DNA from 2 places in the Nocardia sp. NPDC051321 genome. Region 2 is predicted to be linked to the other one. Evidence: riboswitches for the same ligand, from Rfam matches in the RefSeq annotation. Region 2 holds a riboswitch; the other holds the start of a gene.
The links. A riboswitch is a leader RNA that binds a small molecule or an ion and turns the genes downstream of it on or off. The one in region 2 is predicted to bind glycine.
Positions count from the first base shown of each region.

Region 1: linked by a shared signal. The riboswitch ahead of glyA (serine hydroxymethyltransferase) and the one ahead of gcvP (aminomethyl-transferring glycine dehydrogenase) in region 2 are both predicted to bind glycine.

Region 1 is NZ_JBITEM010000003.1:93,716-103,191, forward strand. Features, by position in the region: gene ACIA8C_RS07600 (cytochrome b/b6 domain-containing protein) at 1-472, opposite strand, end outside; gene ACIA8C_RS07605 (molybdopterin-dependent oxidoreductase) at 456-1,190, opposite strand; gene ACIA8C_RS07610 (hypothetical protein) at 1,252-1,446, shown strand; gene ACIA8C_RS07615 (TetR/AcrR family transcriptional regulator) at 1,555-2,118, shown strand; gene ACIA8C_RS07620 (medium chain dehydrogenase/reductase family protein) at 2,193-3,230, shown strand; gene ACIA8C_RS07625 (PQQ-dependent sugar dehydrogenase) at 3,342-4,427, shown strand; gene ACIA8C_RS07630 (L-serine ammonia-lyase) at 4,438-5,805, opposite strand; gene glyA (serine hydroxymethyltransferase) at 5,802-7,097, opposite strand; glycine riboswitch at 7,136-7,232, opposite strand; gene ACIA8C_RS07640 (IclR family transcriptional regulator) at 7,442-8,227, opposite strand; gene ACIA8C_RS07645 (putative nucleotidyltransferase substrate binding domain-containing protein) at 8,240-9,476, opposite strand, start outside.
Region 2 is NZ_JBITEM010000024.1:90,438-99,913, forward strand. Features, by position in the region: gene ACIA8C_RS40530 (MerR family transcriptional regulator) at 1-754, shown strand, start outside; gene ACIA8C_RS40535 (bifunctional nuclease family protein) at 940-1,413, shown strand; gene ACIA8C_RS40540 (MerR family transcriptional regulator) at 1,620-2,213, shown strand; glycine riboswitch at 2,481-2,580, shown strand; gene gcvP (aminomethyl-transferring glycine dehydrogenase) at 2,731-5,553, shown strand; gene ACIA8C_RS40550 (VWA domain-containing protein) at 5,760-7,427, opposite strand; gene ACIA8C_RS40555 (WhiB family transcriptional regulator) at 7,538-7,813, opposite strand; gene ACIA8C_RS40560 (HNH endonuclease) at 7,839-8,384, opposite strand; gene ACIA8C_RS40565 (hypothetical protein) at 8,433-8,558, opposite strand; partial or broken gene ACIA8C_RS40570 (DM13 domain-containing protein) at 8,657-9,096, opposite strand; gene ACIA8C_RS40575 (acyl-CoA dehydrogenase) at 9,274-9,476, opposite strand, start outside.

The DNA.
Region 1 (9,476 bases), on a different contig from region 2:
ACCAGTCGTGCATCAATGTCGCGCCGGTACGCCATGCCAGACGGGTCCAGTCCGGGAAGAACATGATCACGCCGGTGCCGAGGAGTACGAAGATCGATCCTGCGCTCAGCGCGGCGTTGAGTTTCTGGCCCGCGTTGAACTTGCCGACCTCTTCCCCGGACAGGCGGCGGCCCTTGAAACGGAGCCACAACCAGTCGGCGCGGGTGAAGCGGTTGAGTCTGGACAGGTCGGCACGGTAAGCGCGGGAGGCCAGACCGACAACGATCGGCACGGGCAGCGCGAAACCGCAATATACGTGGATGATTTCGACGATGTGGCGGTTACCGACCAGGACCGCGAGCGAGCCGTTGTACAAGATCGCCGCGGTGAGAATGCAGATCAGGACCAGCACACCGGTCAGCCAATGCACCCAGCGCTCGGCGCGGCTGAAGCGAGGCAAGTCGCGCTCGGTCGGGTCAGCCGGTGGGATCATCGCCGCGCCCGTTCGACTGGCCGACCCATCCGTCGATGGAGTAGCCCCGATGCTCCCAGTAGCCGGGGACGACGTCTTTGGTCAGCTCGATTCCGGAGAGCCACTTGCAGCTCTTGTAGCCGTACATGGGTGCCACGTAGAGGCGAACCGGGCCGCCGTGGTCGTGGGTGACCGGGGCGTCGAGCATCTCCAGCGCGACGAGCACGTCGGCGCGCCGGGCCTGCTCGAGCGTGAGGCTTTCGGAGTACGTGCCGTCGAAGGAGGTGAATCGCACCGCCTTCGCGGTACCGCTCACTCCGGCGTCGTCGAGTAGATCGGCGAGCCGGACACCGCGCCAACGCACCTCGGGCACCCGCCACCCGGTGACGCATTGGAAGTCGCGCACCAGTTCCTGCTGCGGCATCGCCCGCAGATCACCGAGCGTGTAGCTTTGCGGCGCGTCGACCAGGCCGGTGATGTCGAGCCGATAGTCGCTCGCGTCGCGGTTCGGGACGCTGCCGGTGACGGAGTAGAAGCGAAAGGTGTTGCCCAGCGGGAAAAGTCCGACCAGGCCGGTCGGATCGCGGTTGCCGATCGGGCCGAGCACGGCCGAGAGCCCCTTCTGTATATATGTCCCGCCGAGCACGCCGGCGGCACCGGCGGCAAGCAGTCCGAACACCACCCGCCGCCCTACTGGCGCGCCGAGGCGCTCGGGATCGGGACTCTCCACTATGGGCACCTCTCCACTATCCACCGACTATCCTGGCAATGGACTGAGCGGCGCAACGAAAGGCAGCCTTATGCGCAGCCCCATTCTCGTCGCACTCGGCGTGATCATCGGACTCGCCGGACTCCTCTGGTCGTTGCAGGGCTTCGGCGTCGTCTCGGGCAGCCCTATGAGCGACACCGTCACCTGGTCGATCATCGGCCCGATCGTGCTGATCGCCGGGGTGCTGCTGGCCGTGTGGGGCTATCGAGGACGAGCCTCCCGCTAACCACCCTTGGCCGAACATTCTTGCGCTACCAGCACATTCGGCCCCTTCCCGGGCGGATTCGATACTGGCGGTTGACGGCGATTCAAGAGTGAGTGTACAGTCACTCACATGACAAAGCGCGGAGCGACACTCTCCACCTCGGAGATTCGACGGGACGCGGTCGTCGATGCGGCGATCACCGAGTTCGCACGCACCGGCTACCACGGCACGCCGATCAACAACGTGGCCGCGAAGGCGACGATCTCGCCCGCCTACGTCTTCAAGCTGTTCCCGGGCAAGATCGCCCTGTTCGTCGCGGCCATCGACCGCTGCTTCGAACTGGTCGAGCAGGCCCTGTCGGCCGGCGCGGCCCGCGCCGACGGTGCGAGCCCGGACGAGATCCTGTATGCGATGGGCGGCGCTTATGCGCAGCTGATCGCGGACAAGAGCCTGCTGATGCTGCAGGTACACGCCCAGTCGGCAGCGGATATCCCAGAGATCGCGGACGCGATGCGCCGAGGACTCGCCCGGGTGACGAACTTCGCCAAGACGCGTTCCGGCGCCGAAGACAGTGCCGTCCAACGTTTCCTGGCCTACGGACAGCTCTGCCACCTCATCGTCACCCTCGAACTGGACAAAAAGGATGGCGACTGGGCCGCCATCCTCACCGACGGCATGCGCCATCCGCACTAGATCTTTCGAGCCCCGACCGCAGGGCGCTTTTTCAACCCACAGAGTGACTGACCAGTCACACACTAGGAGTTCCGATGAGCACCACCACCGCAGTCGAGATCGTCCTGCCCGGCCAGGTAGCACCCGAAGGCCTGCAGGTCACCCAGCGTCAGCTGCCGGCCCTCGGACCCGGCCAGGCCCTGGTCCGTGTCGAAGCCTCCGGCGTCTCGTTCGCCGAGCAGCAGATGCGTCGCGGTAAGTACTACGATCAGCCGGCGTTCCCCTTCGTGCCCGGCTACGACCTGGTCGGGACGGTCACCGAGATCGGCCCCGCGGTCGACCGGGCGTTGATCGGGCGTCGCGTCGCCGCCTTGACCAAGATCGGCGGCTGGAGCAGCCACATCGTGCTCGACGCCGCGGACCTCATCGCGGTGCCGTCGGCGCTCGATCCGGCCGAGGCGGAAACCTTTGTGGTGAACGGGATCACGGCGTGGCAGCTGCTGCACCGGATCGCGAAGGTCGAGCGGGGTCAGACCATTTTCGTGCACGGCGCCAACGGTGGCGTCGGCTCGACCTTGGTGCAGCTGGCTCGGGCCGCCGGTATCCGGGTGATCGGTTCGGCCTCGGCGCGCAACGCGGAGGTGGTCGAGGCGCTCGGCGCCAGCCCGATCGACTATCGCGGCGATGTGGCACAGCAGGTTCGGGCGCTGGCGCCGCAGGGCGTCGACGCGGTATTCGATCACGTGGGCGGCCCCGGCATCGTCGATTCGTTCGAGTTGCTCGCGCCGCACGGCACGCTGGTGGCCTACGGTACCGCCTCGACCAAGAACGACGAAGGCAACTCGCGACTGCCCGTGTTGAAGCTGTTCGGTCAGCTGATGCTGTGGAACGCGCTGCCCAACAAGCGAAACGCGCATTTCTACAACATCTGGGCGGGCAAGCGGAACCTGACCCGGTTCCGCAACCACCTCGCCGAAGACCTCGGCAAGGTCCTCGACCTCGCCGCCAACGGCACGCTGCGCGCCCAGGTGGCCGCCCGAATCCCACTGAGCCAGGCCGCGGAGGCCCTCGCCCTCGCCGAATCCGGCACCGTCACCGGCAAAGTCGTAATCGTCCCCGACCCCCAGCCCTGAAACGCGGCCGCGCCTGGGCAACCACGAAAGCATTGACCCGTCCGGCTTCGCGGCGTCTTCCCCAGTCGTTCTCCAGTCGAGTTGACCACCTGGATGGGGGTCTACTTGGGTATGACTTCGGCACTTCGGAGTGCGGCACGATTCGCCGGTGCCGCCGTGATCGCTTTAGCGGCAACCGTTTTCGTTGCCTTGCCCAGTTCTTTCGCGCAGCCGGTCATTTCCGCTGGAGCCCCGGACCTCAACGCCCCCGAGGAGCTGGCTCGCGATATAGCCGTGCCATGGGGGCTGACGTTCCTGCCGGGAGGTGACGCACTGGTCGCGCAGCGCGATACCGGGGTGATCTTGCGGCTGACGCCCGGCGCCAAACCCACGCAGGCTTATCGGGTCCCGGGCGTGGTGGCACGTGGCGAGGGTGGACTGCTCGGCATCGCGGTATCGCCGAAGTACGCCGAAAATGGTTACGTCTACGCATATTTCACCGCCAGCGGCGACAATCGGATTGTGCGATTTCGCCTCGACGGGCAGCCGGAGGTGATCTTCAAGGGAATCGCGAAGGCCACTATTCACAATGGCGGCCGGATCGCCTTCGGGCCGGACGGCATGCTCTATGTCGGAGTCGGCGACGCCGGACAGTCGAGTCGAGCGCAAGATCCGGCGAGTTCCAATGGCAAGATTCTCCGACTGGACGCCGACGGGAAACCCGCGCCCGGAAACCCGACCCCGAATTCCCCGGTATACACCCTCGGTCACCGCAACGTGCAGGGCCTGGCGTGGGATGCGACCGGGCGACTCTATGCGACCGAATTCGGCCAGGACACCTATGACGAAATCAATCTGATCCAGCCGAATCGCAACTACGGCTGGCCCGTCGTCGAGGGCAAAGGCGACACCCATGGCGGCCGGTACACCAATCCGCTGATCACCTGGCCCACCAGCGAGGCCTCGCCCTCCGGCCTAGCGATCACCGCGAACACGCTGTATGTCGCGGCATTACGCGGCGAACGACTGTGGACTATCCCGCAGAAAGCAGACGGCACCCTCGGCACGCCTTCCGCACAACTACGTGACCGCTACGGCAGGCTGCGCACCGTACAGGTCGCACCGGACGGCGCCCTGTGGCTCACCACCTCCAACACCGACGGCCGCGGCGACATCCGCCCCGGCGACGATCGAATAATCCGCTTTCCGACCCGCTGATTTGCGGGGGTCAGCATTCGACGACGGCTACGGCTAGGCCGCCTCGGGAGGTTTCCTTGTATTTGTCGAGCATGTCGGCGCCGGTGGCGCGCATGGTTTGGATTACCTGGTCCAGGGATACGTGGTGGATGCCGTCGCCGCGGATTGCCATGCGGGCGGCGGTGATTGCTTTGACGGCGGCTATCCCGTTGCGTTCGATGCAGGGGATTTGGACTAGGCCGCCGATGGGGTCGCAGGTTAAGCCTAGGTTGTGTTCCATGCCGATTTCGGCGGCGTTCTCGATCTGCTGTGGTGTGCCGCCGAGCACGGCGGCGAGTCCGGCGGCGGCCATGGCGCAGGCGGAGCCGACCTCGCCCTGGCAGCCGACTTCGGCGCCGGAGATCGACGCGTTCTCCTTCATCAGTTGGCCGATGGCGCCCGCGGTCAGCAGGAATTCGACGACGCTGTCCTCGTTGCCGGTGATGAAACGCTGAATGTAGTGCAGCACAGCGGGAATGATGCCCGCGGCGCCATTGGTTGGCGCGGTGACGACGCGGCCGCCCGCGGCGTTCTCCTCGTTGACCGCCATCGCGTACAGCGTGACCCATTCCATCGCGCGCAGCGGATCGTTCTCCTCGGCTTCGGTAGCGAGGCGCTCGAACAGTGTCGCGGCGCGTCGTCGCACCCGCAGGCTGCCCGGCAGCACTCCGCCCGTCGACATTCCGCGTTCGACGCAGCGCCGCATGACATGCCAGATGTCGAGCAGGTCCGCGCGAACCTGATCCGCACTGCGCCAAGACATTTCGTTGGCCAGCACCACCGAGCTGATGGACAGCCCGGTCGCGGCGGTGATCGCGAGCAGCTCGTCGGCCGAACGGAACGGATACGCGACCGCGACCGGCGCTTCGACGGCGCGCCCGTCGATTTGCTCCTCGTCGACGACGAAACCGCCACCGACCGAGAAGTATTGGCGCTCGAGCAATACCCGCCCCGCCGCATCGCGCGCGCTGAACAGCATCCCGTTGGTGTGGAACGCCAACCGCGTGAGCCCGAGCAGTTCGATGTCGCTGTCGACGCCGAACCCGATCGACTGCACGCCACCGAGATACAACCGGCCGGTGGCCCGCGCCGCGGTGACGGTGGCGGTCAACGCGTCCGGGTCGATGGTCTCCGGTTGCGCACCGGACAACCCGGCCACCACCGCATCGACCGTGCCGTGGCCGCGCCCGGTCGCGCCGAGCGAACCGTACAGCTGAACCCGGATCGCGGCCGTGCCGTGCAGCACGTCGGCGTCCTTCAGTCGCTCGACGAACGCGGCCGCGGCCCGCATCGGCCCCACCGTGTGCGAACTCGACGGCCCGATACCGACCCGGAACAGGTCGAAGACGCTGATCGTCACGCCGGATTCCGCAGCCCGAGGTACAGCGGGAACCGTTGGGCCAGCGCGTCCACCCGCGCGGTCAGCGCCGCGGCGTTCGCAGCACCGCACAGGGCTGTCGCGATGATGTCGGCGACCTCGGCGAACGCGGCGGTGTCGAAGCCGCGCGCGGCCAGCGCGGGCGTGCCGATCCGCAGCCCGGAACTGATCATCGGCGGACGCGGATCGAACGGAATCGCGTTGCGGTTGACCGTGATTCCCAAGGTTTGCAGCAGATCCTCGGCCTGCTTGCCGTCCAGTTCGGCAGCGCGCAGGTCGACGAGCACCAGGTGCACATCGGTGCCGCCGCTGACCACGCCGATGCCCGCGGCCCGGCAGTCCGGCGCCAGCAGCCGGTCGGCGAGCACGCGCGCGCCGATGAGCGTGCTCTCCTGCCGCTCACGGAACGCCGGTTCGGCCGCCATCTTGAACGCGACCGCCTTCGCGGCGATGACATGCTCGAGCGGTCCGCCCTGCTGCCCGGGAAAGACCGCCGAATCCAGCTTCTTGCCCAAATCCGCTGTGGCGAGGATGAATCCACCGCGCGGGCCACCCAGCGTCTTGTGGGTGGTCGAGGTGACGACGTGCGCGTGCGGCACCGGCGAGGGATGCAGCCCGGCCGCAACCAGTCCGGCGAAGTGCGCCATGTCGACCATCAGGTACGCGCCGACTTCGTCGGCGATCCGCCGGAATTCGGCGAAGTCGAGGTGCCGAGGGTAGGCCGACCAGCCCGCGATGATCAGTTTCGGCCGATGCTCGCGGGCGAGCCGCGCCACCTCCGCCATGTCGACCAGCTGGTCATCGGCCCGAACATGGTATGCCGCAACGTCATACAGCCGCCCGGAGAAGTTGGCCTGCATACCGTGGGTGAGGTGACCACCGTGGTCGAGCGCCAACCCGAGGATGCCGTCACCGGCACGCAGCAGCGCGTGCATCACCGCCGCGTTCGCCTGCGCCCCCGAATGTGGTTGCACGTTGACGTATTCGGCGCCGAACAGCGCGCGCAGCCGCTCGATGGCCAGCGTTTCGATTTCGTCCACGTACTCGCAGCCGCCGTAATAGCGGCGTCCGGGGTAGCCCTCGGCGTACTTGTTGGTGAGCACCGTGCCCTGGGCCTGCATCACCGCGAGCGGCGCGTAGTTCTCCGAGGCGATCATTTCCAGTCCGCGCTGCTGGCGGTTGGTCTCCTGATCGACAAGCGCGGCGACGACCGGGTCGAATTCGCGCAGCGAGACGTCGAGTTCGGTGCGGAGGGCAGAGCCAGGATCAGCCATGGGGAGCCTTTCGTCGACGCGGATGCGTTGGGTGTGGCTCCTCCCGCTCTGTCCTAGGGCCTGAGAGATTCACGCGTTACGCGTTTGCCCCGTCGGCGAGTGCGTGGTGGTGCACTACTTTTCAGAGTTGCCTTATGCGCGGCGGTACTGGGCCTGAGAGATTCCCGGGAGGTGTTGCTCCTTCGGCTCTCCATCGCCTGGATGGAGATCTCCCGCTGCGTGTGCGGCTTATTCAGTTGTCGGATACAGCTAGTTGTTGCGTATAGCGCAACAACTGCGCGACACGCGACTCAGTATCGTCGGCGCTCGCGCACGTTGTCAATGGCGAACAGTACCCCAGCTGGTCAACCGAAGTAGCCCAGCCGATGGCTGATGTCCACGGCACTCGCGATCGCCAGTTCGGCCGTCGGCGCGAAGCGCTCGGGACCGAGCCGATAGGACGGCCCCGAAACGCTCAGTGCCGCAACGATCACCCCGCTACTGTCGAAGACGGGGGCGGCGACAGCGTTCAGCCCGATCTCCAATTCCTCACGCACACTTGCCCATCCGTGCTCCCGGACCGCCACCAACTGCGCCGCGAGATCAGCGACCTTGGTCAGGGTGTTGGCGGTATATGCCTCCAACTTCGGGCCGACCTGCTTGCGCAGCGCCGCCGGTTCGAGACCGGACAGCAGCACCTTGCCGCTGGAGGTGGCGTGCGCCGGACAACTCTGCCCGACCCAGGACCGCAGCGCGATCGAGCCGGTGCCTGCCGCCTCCACGATGTTGATGATCCGATTACCGTCCAGCACAGCGATATTCGTGGTCTCCCCCGTCTCGGCGGCCAGCGCGTTGCACGCGTCCTGGCTCTGTCCGACGAGATCGACCTGCGCGCTGGTGGATCCGGCCAGCCGGACGATGGAAAAGCCGAGCCGGTACTTGCCGCGGTCGGAGAGTTGCTCGACGTAACCGCGCGATTCCAGCACGGCGATCAGCCGGGAGACGGTAGATTTGTGCACACCCAGTTCGGCGGCGATCTCCGTGACGCCGGCCTGGCCCAGCTTGGCGATGATCTCCATCACCAGCAACGCGCGGTCGACCGACTGCACCGCAGCGGTCCGGCTCGTGTCCTCACCATCCTGTTTCGCCATGACGCCGTCATTCTAAGCCGAGGTGATCGCGATACCTCGAACGCGTCGCTGCACGGCCGCGATCTCGCGCAACGCGTCGTTGAGCAGGCTCCGATTCAACGGCGACAATTCCGGCATCAGCACGATATCGCCCGGCCGGTGCCCCGCGGACAGTTGCTCGACCTGATGCACCATCCGCATGCGCTGCAGCATGACGAACACCTCGGTGAGCACCGCCGCATCGCGCTCGGCGATGACACCGGCGGACGCGGCGGCGGCCAACCGCACCGGCGTCGTCGCGGCGGTCACCCCGGCCGCCAGCCCGCCCCACCGGGCGAGGTTGACGATGGGGACCAGCGCGTGACTCTTCAGATCGAACGTGCCGCCGCGCCGGGCCAGCACATCCCGCAGCGACCGCGCCCGCACCCGCCCGGACAACGCGTCGAGCAACTGCAGCCGCAACGCGTTCGGGTAGTCGGCCCGCATCCGGCCGAATGCAACGGGCACCGCGTGCAGCGCGGGATCACCCCAGACCACCCGCCCGTCGATCAGCAGCGACGACATGACCAATCCTCGATCGATCAGCGGATCATCCAGCCAGCGTGCCGCCGCCTTCGTCCAATCCGACCGGGACCGCGCGAATTTCGGTTTCGCGGCGATCGCCCCGTTGCTGTCCGCGGGTAACCCGCACGCGTCCAGAATGGCGTGCGTCCGCTCGGCGATCGCCCGCAGTTGGTCACTGGCGGTGGACAATTCGTCGGCCCAGGACAGCGCGCTGTCCACGTCCGAGGACGGCATCGCCTCGCGCCGGGCGATACTGCCGAGGGTCAACCAGGCGAACCCGACGCTCGGCGCGTCGGCGGATTCGGCGAGCGCCAGCTCGAGGGCCTTGCGGATCACCGAGTCGATGACGACGGAGAGAATGCCGCTCGTCGCCGACGCCTTGGTCCCGTTGCGGAACAGATCGACCGTCGTGCCCGGAATGTCGCGAGCGGCTCGCTGCAGCTGGGTCGCGTTCGTGGCCGCACCGATCGCGCGGCGCAGCACGAAGCTTTGCCGCGCCGAGGCCGCAAGCAGCTCAGAGTCGTCGAGCACGCCGAGTACCTCGCCGCGCCGGGAGACCACCGGCATATGCCGCAGCCCGGCCTCCAGCATCTCCATCAGCACGGTCTCGGCGGGTAGGTCCGCGCTAACCCGCCGGGCCGGCGCACTCATCGCCTGCGCGATCGGCACGTCCACCGACAGCCCTGCCGCCACCACCTTCACGCGC
Region 2 (9,476 bases):
TCCGGACGTCACCATCTCGAAGATCCGCTTCCTCGAAGCGGAGGGCCTCATTCGGCCGGAGCGCACGCCCTCGGGCTACCGCAGGTTCTCCATCGCCGATTGTGAACGGCTTCGGTTCGTGCTGACCGCGCAACGCGATCAGTACCTGCCGCTGAAGGTGATCAAGGAACAACTCGAAGCGATCGACAGCGGTGCGGCGACGCTCGGCGTGCGGGAAGCCCGCGCCCGGGCGCACTCCGGCCGTGCGGATGCCTCGGAGTCGGCGGTCGCCGACTCCGAGCACCCGGCCGCGTCTGGCGGGAACCGGAACGGCGCAACGGTGCCGAGGAGGCTCGGCGTGGTGCCAAGCGAGATTTCCCCCGACGATCTGCGGTTCGACCACGAAATCCGGCTCACCCGCGCGGATCTGCTCGCGCAGGCCGAGATCGACGAGGCCTTCCTCAACGATCTGATCCGGGCCAACCTGATCACCCCCGGCGCCGCCGGATTTTTCGACGGCGACGCCGTGACGCTGGCCAAGACCGCCAAGGCGATGGCCGAATTCGGTTTGGAGGCACGGCATTTGCGTGCGTTCAAGCTGGCCGCCGATCGCGAGGCCGCGCTCGTCGCGCAGATCGCCGCCCCGATCGCGAAGAGCCGCGACGCCGGTGCGCGCGCCAGGGCAGAGGAAACGGTGCGCGAACTCGCGGCGCTGTCGCTGACGTTGCACACCTGCCTGGTGAAGTCGGCGGTACGGACGTCGCTGGGCGGCTGAACATCCCGTTGAACCGCTGACACGGGATCCGTGGCATGTTTCGGTCATCCAACACGCCGATTTCGGCTGTGCACACGGGCCGCTGCACTCGCGCGGGTTCGCCTAGACTCGTGGTACGGCGAGCTCTGCGGTGGTCGTGCCGGGCGGCCGGCGAGCGGCTGGTGTGAGTAATGGGAGGCAGTGCGATGAGTGAAATGCGTGTGATCGGCATTCGTGTCGAGCAGCCACAGAATCAGCCCGTGCTGTTGCTCCGTGAGGTTTCGGGGGATCGGTACCTACCAATCTGGATCGGGCAGGCCGAGGCGACCGCGATCGTGCTGGAGCAGGAGGGGGTGACCCCGATTCGCCCGCTGACCCACGATCTGATCAAGATCCTGATCACCGAACTCGGGCACACCCTCAAGGAAGTGCGCATCGTCGATCTGCAGGAGGGCACCTTCTACGCGGATCTGGTATTCGAGAACGATCTGCACATCTCGGCGCGGCCGTCCGATTCGGTAGCGATCGCGTTGCGGGTGGGTTGCCCGATCTACGCCGAGGAGCCGGTGCTCGAGGAAGCCGGGCTGGTGATGCCGGACGAGCGCGAGGACGAGGTGGAGAAGTTCAAGGAATTCTTGGAGTCGGTCTCACCCGACGACTTCAAGGCCACGGATAGCTGAACAGGATCTTTCCGGCAATCCGGCGTTTTCGCGGGATGACCGGGGGATCAGCCCTTAACCAGAGCTTGAGAGTTTAACCGCGCGTCGCGTTTGGCCTGACGATGGTGCTCCCTGGACAATCAAGGGGAGTAATCTCGATAGTTGGGCCACGTCCGTTTTGGCCAGGTCGTCAGCACAGCAGTGGTCGAAACGGAGCCGGGTCATCGATGAGGCTAGCCGTCGGCGAAGCAAGGGAGTGGTCAGTGGCAGAGGAATCGCAGGATGTAATGCAGCCAGGCCTGTTCCCGGACGACTCAGTTCCCGACGATCTGGTCGGCTACCGGGTTCCCAGTGCATGCCAGGTGGCCGGGATCACCTACCGGCAGCTCGACTACTGGGCGCGCACCGGATTGGTGGTGCCCTCCATCCGCAGCGCCGCGGGCTCGGGGAGCCAGCGGCTGTATTCGTTCAAGGACATCCTGGTCCTGAAAATCGTGAAGCGGCTGCTCGACGCGGGCATCTCGTTACAGAACATCCGGATCGCGGTTGACCATCTACGCAGCAGGGGAGTGCAGGATCTCGCCGGGATCACGCTGTTCTCCGACGGTACCTCGGTGTACGAGTGCACCTCGGCCGAGGAGGTAGTCGATTTACTGCAGGGCGGGCAGGGCGTTTTCGGTATCGCCATCAGCGGTGCCATGCACGAACTCACCGGCGCCATCGCCAATTTCCCCGCCGAACGCGCGTCCGCGGTGACGGAACGGCCGGAGGACGAGCTGTCCTACCGGCGTAAGGCGCGGATGAGCCGCAAGACCGGTTAAAAGTAGACAACTGACAGAACACCCCGCCTCCCCGACATGCTGAGGGTAGCGGGGTGTTGTGCTGTGTGGCATCTGGTTTTTCGGGTGCTTGGCCTGGGCTGGACCGCATGGTTTGGAACGTATCAAAGACATTGTGTTAAGTAGATATGCGCATCTATCTATTTTCCTGGACTGGAACCCGGCGAACCAGCGTGACCAGCGCGACACCCGCAAGGACGGGACCAGTGACACCTTCCGGCGTGTCGTCGGCTTAAACTGGTGGCGCGCCAACGCCGTGCGGGAGAGTCCCGGGTTCGACAGAGTCCGGGCGCCGAAGGAGCAGCACCTCCCCGTCAATCTCTCAGGCATCAGGGACCGTGCGGGCTTGGGCGCCTCTGGAAAGCGGTGGCTTCGGGCCGCCCGCCCATGGGGAAAGGGGCTCGACCTTCATTGCGGTCGCGCGCCCGAATCTCTCAGGCAACACGACAGAGGGGGAGGGCTGGTACCCGTCGACCACCCGTCGACCCGCCCGACCCACATGGGAGCTGCCGTGACTCGTTCATTCGCCGACCGCCATATCGGACCCGATCGGGGCGAAATCGCCCGGATCCTGGACGTCGTCGGCGTCGACTCGCTCGACGAGCTCGCCACGAAAGCCCTGCCCGCCACCATTATCGACGGGTCCGGACTGGCCGGATTGCCGCCTGCCGCAACCGAACACGAGGTGCTGGCCGAGCTCGCCGGGCTTGCCCACTCGAACACCGTGGCCACCTCGATGATCGGTCTCGGCTACTACGACACGCTGACCCCGCCGGTGCTGGTGCGCAACCTGCTGGAGAACCCGGCCTGGTACACCGCGTACACGCCGTACCAGCCGGAGATCAGCCAGGGCAGGCTCGAGGCGCTGCTCAACTTCCAGACCATGGTGTCGGAGCTGACCGGCATGGACGTGGCCAACGCGTCCATGCTCGACGAGGCCACCGCGGCCGCCGAGGCGATGACGCTGCTGCAGCGGGCCAGCCGGTCCAAGTCGGCGCGGCTGGTGATCGACACCGACCTGTTCCCGCAGACCAAGACCGTGCTGACCACTCGGGCGTATCCACTCGGGATCGAACTGGTGCCCGCGGATCTGTCCGCCGGTGAGCTGCCCGAAGGTGAATTTTTCGGTGTGCTCGTGCAGACGCCCGGTGCCTCCGGCCGCGTAGTGGACTGGACTTCGCTGATCAGCGCGGCGCACGAGCGTGGCGCATTGGTCGCGGTGGGCGCGGACCTGCTTGCGCTGACGCTCATCGCTTCCCCCGGCGACCAGGGCGCGGACGTGTGCTTCGGTACCACCCAGCGTTTCGGTGTTCCGCTGGGGTTCGGCGGCCCGCACGCCGGGTATCTGGCAGTGCGCACGGCGTATGCCAGGCAGCTGCCGGGCAGGCTGGTCGGGGTGTCGGTGGACGCGGACGGCGATGTCGCCTACCGGCTGGCGCTGCAGACTCGTGAGCAGCACATCCGCCGGGAGAGGGCCACCTCCAACATCTGTACCGCGCAGGTGCTGCTCGCCATCGTCGCGGCGATGTACGCGAGCTACCACGGTGCCGACGGCCTGCGCGAGATCGCTCGCCGCGTGCATCGGCATGCCGCCGCGATCGCCGCCGGTCTCGATGGTGCGGTCGTGCACGATACGTTCTTCGACACCGTGCTGGCGCACGTGCCCGGCGGTGCGGAAGCCGTTGTCGCGAAGGCGAAGTCGCGGGGGATCAATCTGCGCCTGGTCGACGCCGATCACGTCGGTATCGCGTGCGACGAGGCGACGACCGAGTCGCACGTCGCGGCCGTGCTCGAATCCTTCGGCACCGCACTGTCTTCGGAGCAGTCCGCACCGGCGCCCGCCGTCGCGATCGAGAACCGGACCTCGGAGTTCCTCGATCACCCGGCGTTCACCAAGTACCACACCGAAACCGCCATGTTGCGCTACCTGCGGTCGCTGTCGGACAAGGATATCGCGTTGGACCGCAGCATGATTCCGCTCGGCTCCTGCACCATGAAGCTCAACGCGACCGCCGAGATGGAGGCCATCACCTGGCCCGGCTTCGCCCGCGTGCACCCGTACGCGCCGGTCGAGGACGCGCCGGGCCTGCTGCAGGTGATCCACGATCTGGAGCGGTGGCTGTCCGACATCACCGGCTACGACTCGGTGAGCCTGCAGCCGAACGCGGGCAGCCAGGGCGAGTACGCCGGCCTGCTGGCGATCCGGCGCTACCACCTGGATCGTGGTGACACACACCGGGATACCTGCCTGATCCCGTCCAGTGCGCACGGCACCAACGCGGCCTCGGCGGCGATGGCCGGGCTGCGCGTCGAGGTGGTCAAGTGCCGCGAGAACGGCGACGTCGACCTGGACGGCCTGCGTGCCAAGATCGCCGACCACGCGGACCGGCTGGCCTGCATCATGATCACCTACCCTTCCACGCACGGCGTCTACGAGCACGAGGTCGCCGAGCTGTGTGCGCTGGTGCACGACGCGGGTGGTCAGGTGTACGTCGACGGCGCGAACCTGAATGCCCTTGTCGGGCTTGCCCGTCCGGGTCGATTCGGCGGCGACGTCAGCCACCTGAACCTGCACAAGACCTTCTGCATCCCGCACGGCGGCGGCGGCCCGGGTGTGGGCCCGGTCGCGGTCCGTTCGCACCTGGCGCCCTACCTGCCGGGCGATCCGCTGGTGACCGACTCGCACGCGGTGTCTGCCGCCAACTACGGCTCCGCCTCGATCCTGCCGATCACCTGGGCCTACATCCGGATGATGGGCGCGGACGGCCTGCGCGACGCCACGCTGACGGCCATCGCGTCGGCCAACTACATCGCGCGCAAGCTCGACGAGTACTTCCCGGTGCTCTACACCGGTGAGCACGGCATGGTCGCGCACGAGTGCATCCTGGATCTGCGGGAGATCACCAAGCGGACCGGTGTGACGGTCGACGATGTCGCGAAGCGGCTGGCGGACTACGGTTTCCACGCACCGACCATGAGCTTCCCGGTCGCTGGCACGCTGATGGTCGAGCCGACCGAGAGCGAAAACCTGGCCGAGCTGGACGATTTCATCGAGGCGATGATCGCGATCCGCAAGGAGATCGATCAGGTGGCGGCTGGCGTCTGGCCGGTTACCGACAACCCGCTGCGCGGCGCGCCGCACACCGCGGCCTGCCTGGTCGGTGAGTGGGACCACCCGTACACCCGCGAAACCGCCGTGTACCCACGGGGTCTCGGCCACGCCCGGGGGAAGGTCTGGCCGCCTGTCCGTCGCATCGATGGCGCGTACGGCGACCGCAACCTGGTCTGCTCTTGCCCCCCGCTGGACGCATACGCCGACTGACCGAAGGCGCCCTTCAGTAGCCGAGACCGACTGAAGGGCCTCGTCGGTCTACCGTCCACCCGGGAACCAGTCCCGACCGAAGGCGCCCTTCACCCTTTGAGACGGGGTGAAGGGCGCCTTCGGTCGGTTGGCGGCGCGCACGCTTTGTGGTCGTGCAGTCGGAATCGCACGCGAAACCTGGTGTGGGGATTAGAAGGCGTGCCGGGCTAGGGGGTGGTGAGGGACTGGACGACGGCGGAGCCGAAGGCGATGTCGTCGGAGGTGGCGAGGCGGGTGTAGGTGCCGCCGGTCTGTTCGGAGATGCTCTTCAGCGTCTGGGTGCCTTGGCCGCCGATCACAATGATGTCGACGCGGACGGGGTGGTCCTTGTCGATCGCGGCGGTCATGTCGCTGGCGAGTTTGGCGCCGGTGACCGTGGAGTCGTCCTCGGGTCCGTCGGTGATGAGCAGGACCGAATTCGTGCGGCCCGCGGTGTATCCGTTGACGGCGTTCTTGTATGCGGCGATCAGGGTCGGGTAGGCCTGATCGGAGCGCAGGTCGCTGGCCTTGACGCTCTCGAGCGCGTTGCCGAGTTTGGTGCGCTGATCGTTGGAGAGTGCGGCGGTGGCGGCCTGCACCTTGTAAGGCGTTGTGCCGTCGAGGTTCTTGCCGTAGGTCCAGAGGCCTAGGCCGAAGTCGGGCGGCATCACGGTCAGCGTGGAGCTCAGTGCGGCGAGGACATTCGCGAGCCGGGTCATCGAACCGTCGGAGGTCGCCATGGACGCCGAGACATCCACCAGGACAGTGGATTGCACGCCCAGCACCGGATGGGCCAGGGTGGCACGGACTTTGTCCAGTGCGGCTCGCGGCGGCGCCGGGGTGGCGGCGGGCGCGGTGGTGAAGCCCGCCGCGGTGAAGGCCTGCGCCTGCTCGGGGGCGCGCAGGTAGTCGGCGAAGAGGCCGCCGATCAGATTCTGGGTCTTGTCGACCCACGGTCCCGACATCAGCGCGGCCGGGTGGTCGGCGGTCGGCGCGGCACCCACTGGGTGGAATACGGTAAGTCCCGCTTGGCTTTTCGCCTGCTGCTCGGTGGTGGCGACGGCGTGCACGGCGGCGGACTGCGGTGTGCCCGCGATGATGCCGAAGGCCGCGGTGGTGTCGGCGGCCTCCGGTGCGTTGGCGGCGAGCCCGGAGATGGCGGAGACGGCTTGCCCGGAATTGGCGGCCTGCTCGCTGAGCGGTTCGGCGCCCGACACCGCGGAGCCGACCGCGACGGCGGCGGCCAGGGCGGAGTCGCCGGGCGGCAGTGCCATGCGCAGTCCACCCCAGCCGGACAGGCCGACGTCGTTGAGCGAACCTTGTTGCAGGCGTGGCAGATCCGCCCAGGTGGTCTTGGCTTGTTCCAGCGCGCCGCGCAATTCGTCCGGCACCGCGAGCACGATCGGGCTCGCCGCGATCGGTGCGGGTGTGCCTTCGATCAGTCCGGGCACGCGCATGGACTCGATGGAGCGCGTCGAATCGGGGATCCACAGTACCGGCTGCGGGCCGAGGTTCTGATCCCATGGTTTGCCGCTGGTGAACGCGGCGACGATCGCGGCCGACGGCTGCGCGGTCACCGCCACCTGCGCGCAATGGTCACGCACCTTCGGTTTGGTCGCGTTGTACCGGTCCGCCGCGCCGCGGACCTGCGCGGCGATGTCCGGGTCGGCGGTCACATAGAGCGTCGCGGGTCCGGATACGCATGCCGCCGCGGCGGCGCTGTCCTCGTCGGCCGCTCGGTCGCGTAGCTGAAACCACGCGACGACCCCGAGGACGAGCAGCACGATGGCCACCACTGCGATAACCGGACCTTTGCTGACGCCCCGGGTTTTGGTTCCGCTGCGATGAGTACCCACGCCGCACAGTGTATGTTCACCTGCGGTTTGCAGGCTTGGTGAGTCTTGCCTTCGGCGGCGAGCCGTAGCAAAGTCCGCCGCCGTGTCCGGGCGGGACACAGCGGCGGTGGTCACGGGCGGATGAGCTGCCCGCGGTCGAACTCGTGGCCGCCCCACACGCCGGACTGGCCGGTGCGGGCGGCGAATTCGCCGCAGGCCGCGCGGATCGGGCAGTCCGCGCAGACGCCGCGCGCGTAGGCGAAGTCCTGCGACGGGTACGGGAACCACGCCTCGTGATGCGGGTCACCCCGGCAGGCGGCCCGATGCCACTCTCGGGAGTCCGAGAGCGGGAGCAGCTCGGCCAGGGTCAGCTCCACGACCGCGGTGGTCTCGGTGCGAACGGTCATCGCGATCCTCTCCTTTCTCGGATGTTCAGGTGGCGGCGAGCTGCTTCCAGATCCGCCGCTGTTGCTTGGCCTGGTGGTCGGGGGCCTTGGGCTGCCAGAGCAACCGCATGCCCGCTTCCTCGGGGGTGCGGTCGGCCTTGGTCGTATTGCACGGGCCGCAGCAGGCGACGAGGTTGCTCCAGGTGTTCGGGCCGCCCCGGCTGCGCGGCCGAATGTGGTCGACGGTGCGGGCCCAGTCGGCGCAGTAGCCGCACCGGTGGCCGTCCCGGCGCAGCACACCGGCCAGGGTGGCCCGGCTCTCGTCGCGCACTCGCGTGGTGTGCTCGAGGTAGATGTAGCGCCGCAGCCGGATGGTTTCGGGCAGCAGTAGCTCGGAGTGCTGGGAGCGGATCGGGAAGTGCGGGGTGCGGTCGGCGATCGACTCCGCCGCGCCGGCCATGAGCAGCACGATGGCCCGGTCGGCGCTGATCTCGGTGAGGGCCTCGTAGGAGGCGTTCAGCACCAGCACTCCGGCGTGTATCCAGTTGTCGGCGGTTAGTGCCGCGGGGTTGGCGGCATGGCGGAATGTCATGGGAATCACCATGTTTCGGGAGAAGGCGAGCGAGGAGTCGAGGGGCGGTCAGCGACCGACGGGGAGGTGGCCGTCTTCGCGTCCGCCGCACAGCTGTCGATCGACCGCGGGTTTCCGGGTCGACAATCGTTGTGCCGCCTCGATGTTCGCCCGCATCGGGTTCTTGGGAATCATCGCCACCTCCTCCTTTCCTCGCGCTCGTGGATCACCGCTACCTGGTGATCATCGTCGAATCCCATGGTGACATAACCGACCTACTGCTGTCGGGTCATTTATTTCGTGGTCAGCTGGGCGGCGCCGAAGGAGACGTGGAAGTTGCCTTTGAGGCTGCCGAGGTCGACGTGCTCGGCGTCGTCGAAGACGAACCAGCCCGCTTTTCCTTCGACCACCTCGGCGTTTGTCAGCCATACATGCAGGTCGGGGCCGTCGGAGGTGTCTAGCCTTCGAGTCGGAGGACGCGGCTGCCGTCGGGGAGCCGCAGGATGCGTACGGTTCCGGAGGTGTCGTGCTCGTGCGAAACGAGGGTGCCTTGGGCGAGGGTGCGCGGTGCCGTGGGCGCACCAGGTGCGGTGGGTGCGGCCTCGTTGACGGTGGTGTTGGTGAACAGGCGCCACGGCTGGGCCAGCGCCGAGCCGACCCCGAGCCCGACGATCAGCAGGACGGCAAACGTCCAGGTGATGGGGGATCGGACGATCTTGCGTGCTGAAACCATGGTTTTCCTCCGGGCCGTTTATGCAATGCCTCGATTGAACACGGTCGAGGGCCTGTTTCCGGGTCTGGAACTGTGACAAAAAGCTGACGGATGTCGTAGGTTTCCGGAGCGAGCGTCGGTGGTGGGCGTGCTGCTTCCGCCGTCCCCGAAAGGGATTCGCCCGCACCGGGGCCGATATCAGCCGATCGGGTTGTGTCCGAGCAGAACTCGGCCGGTCAACCGGGTCTGTTTGGCGCGCGGCAGCGGGTGGAACAGGCAGCCGTGTATGTCGCGGTAGCGCATCTCCAGCTCGCAGGCACGCGAAAAGCCCAGCCCGCCAACGGTTTCGATGGACAGCCGGACGGTATCGATGAGCGCGTCGGCGGCCGCCGTCTTGCGGC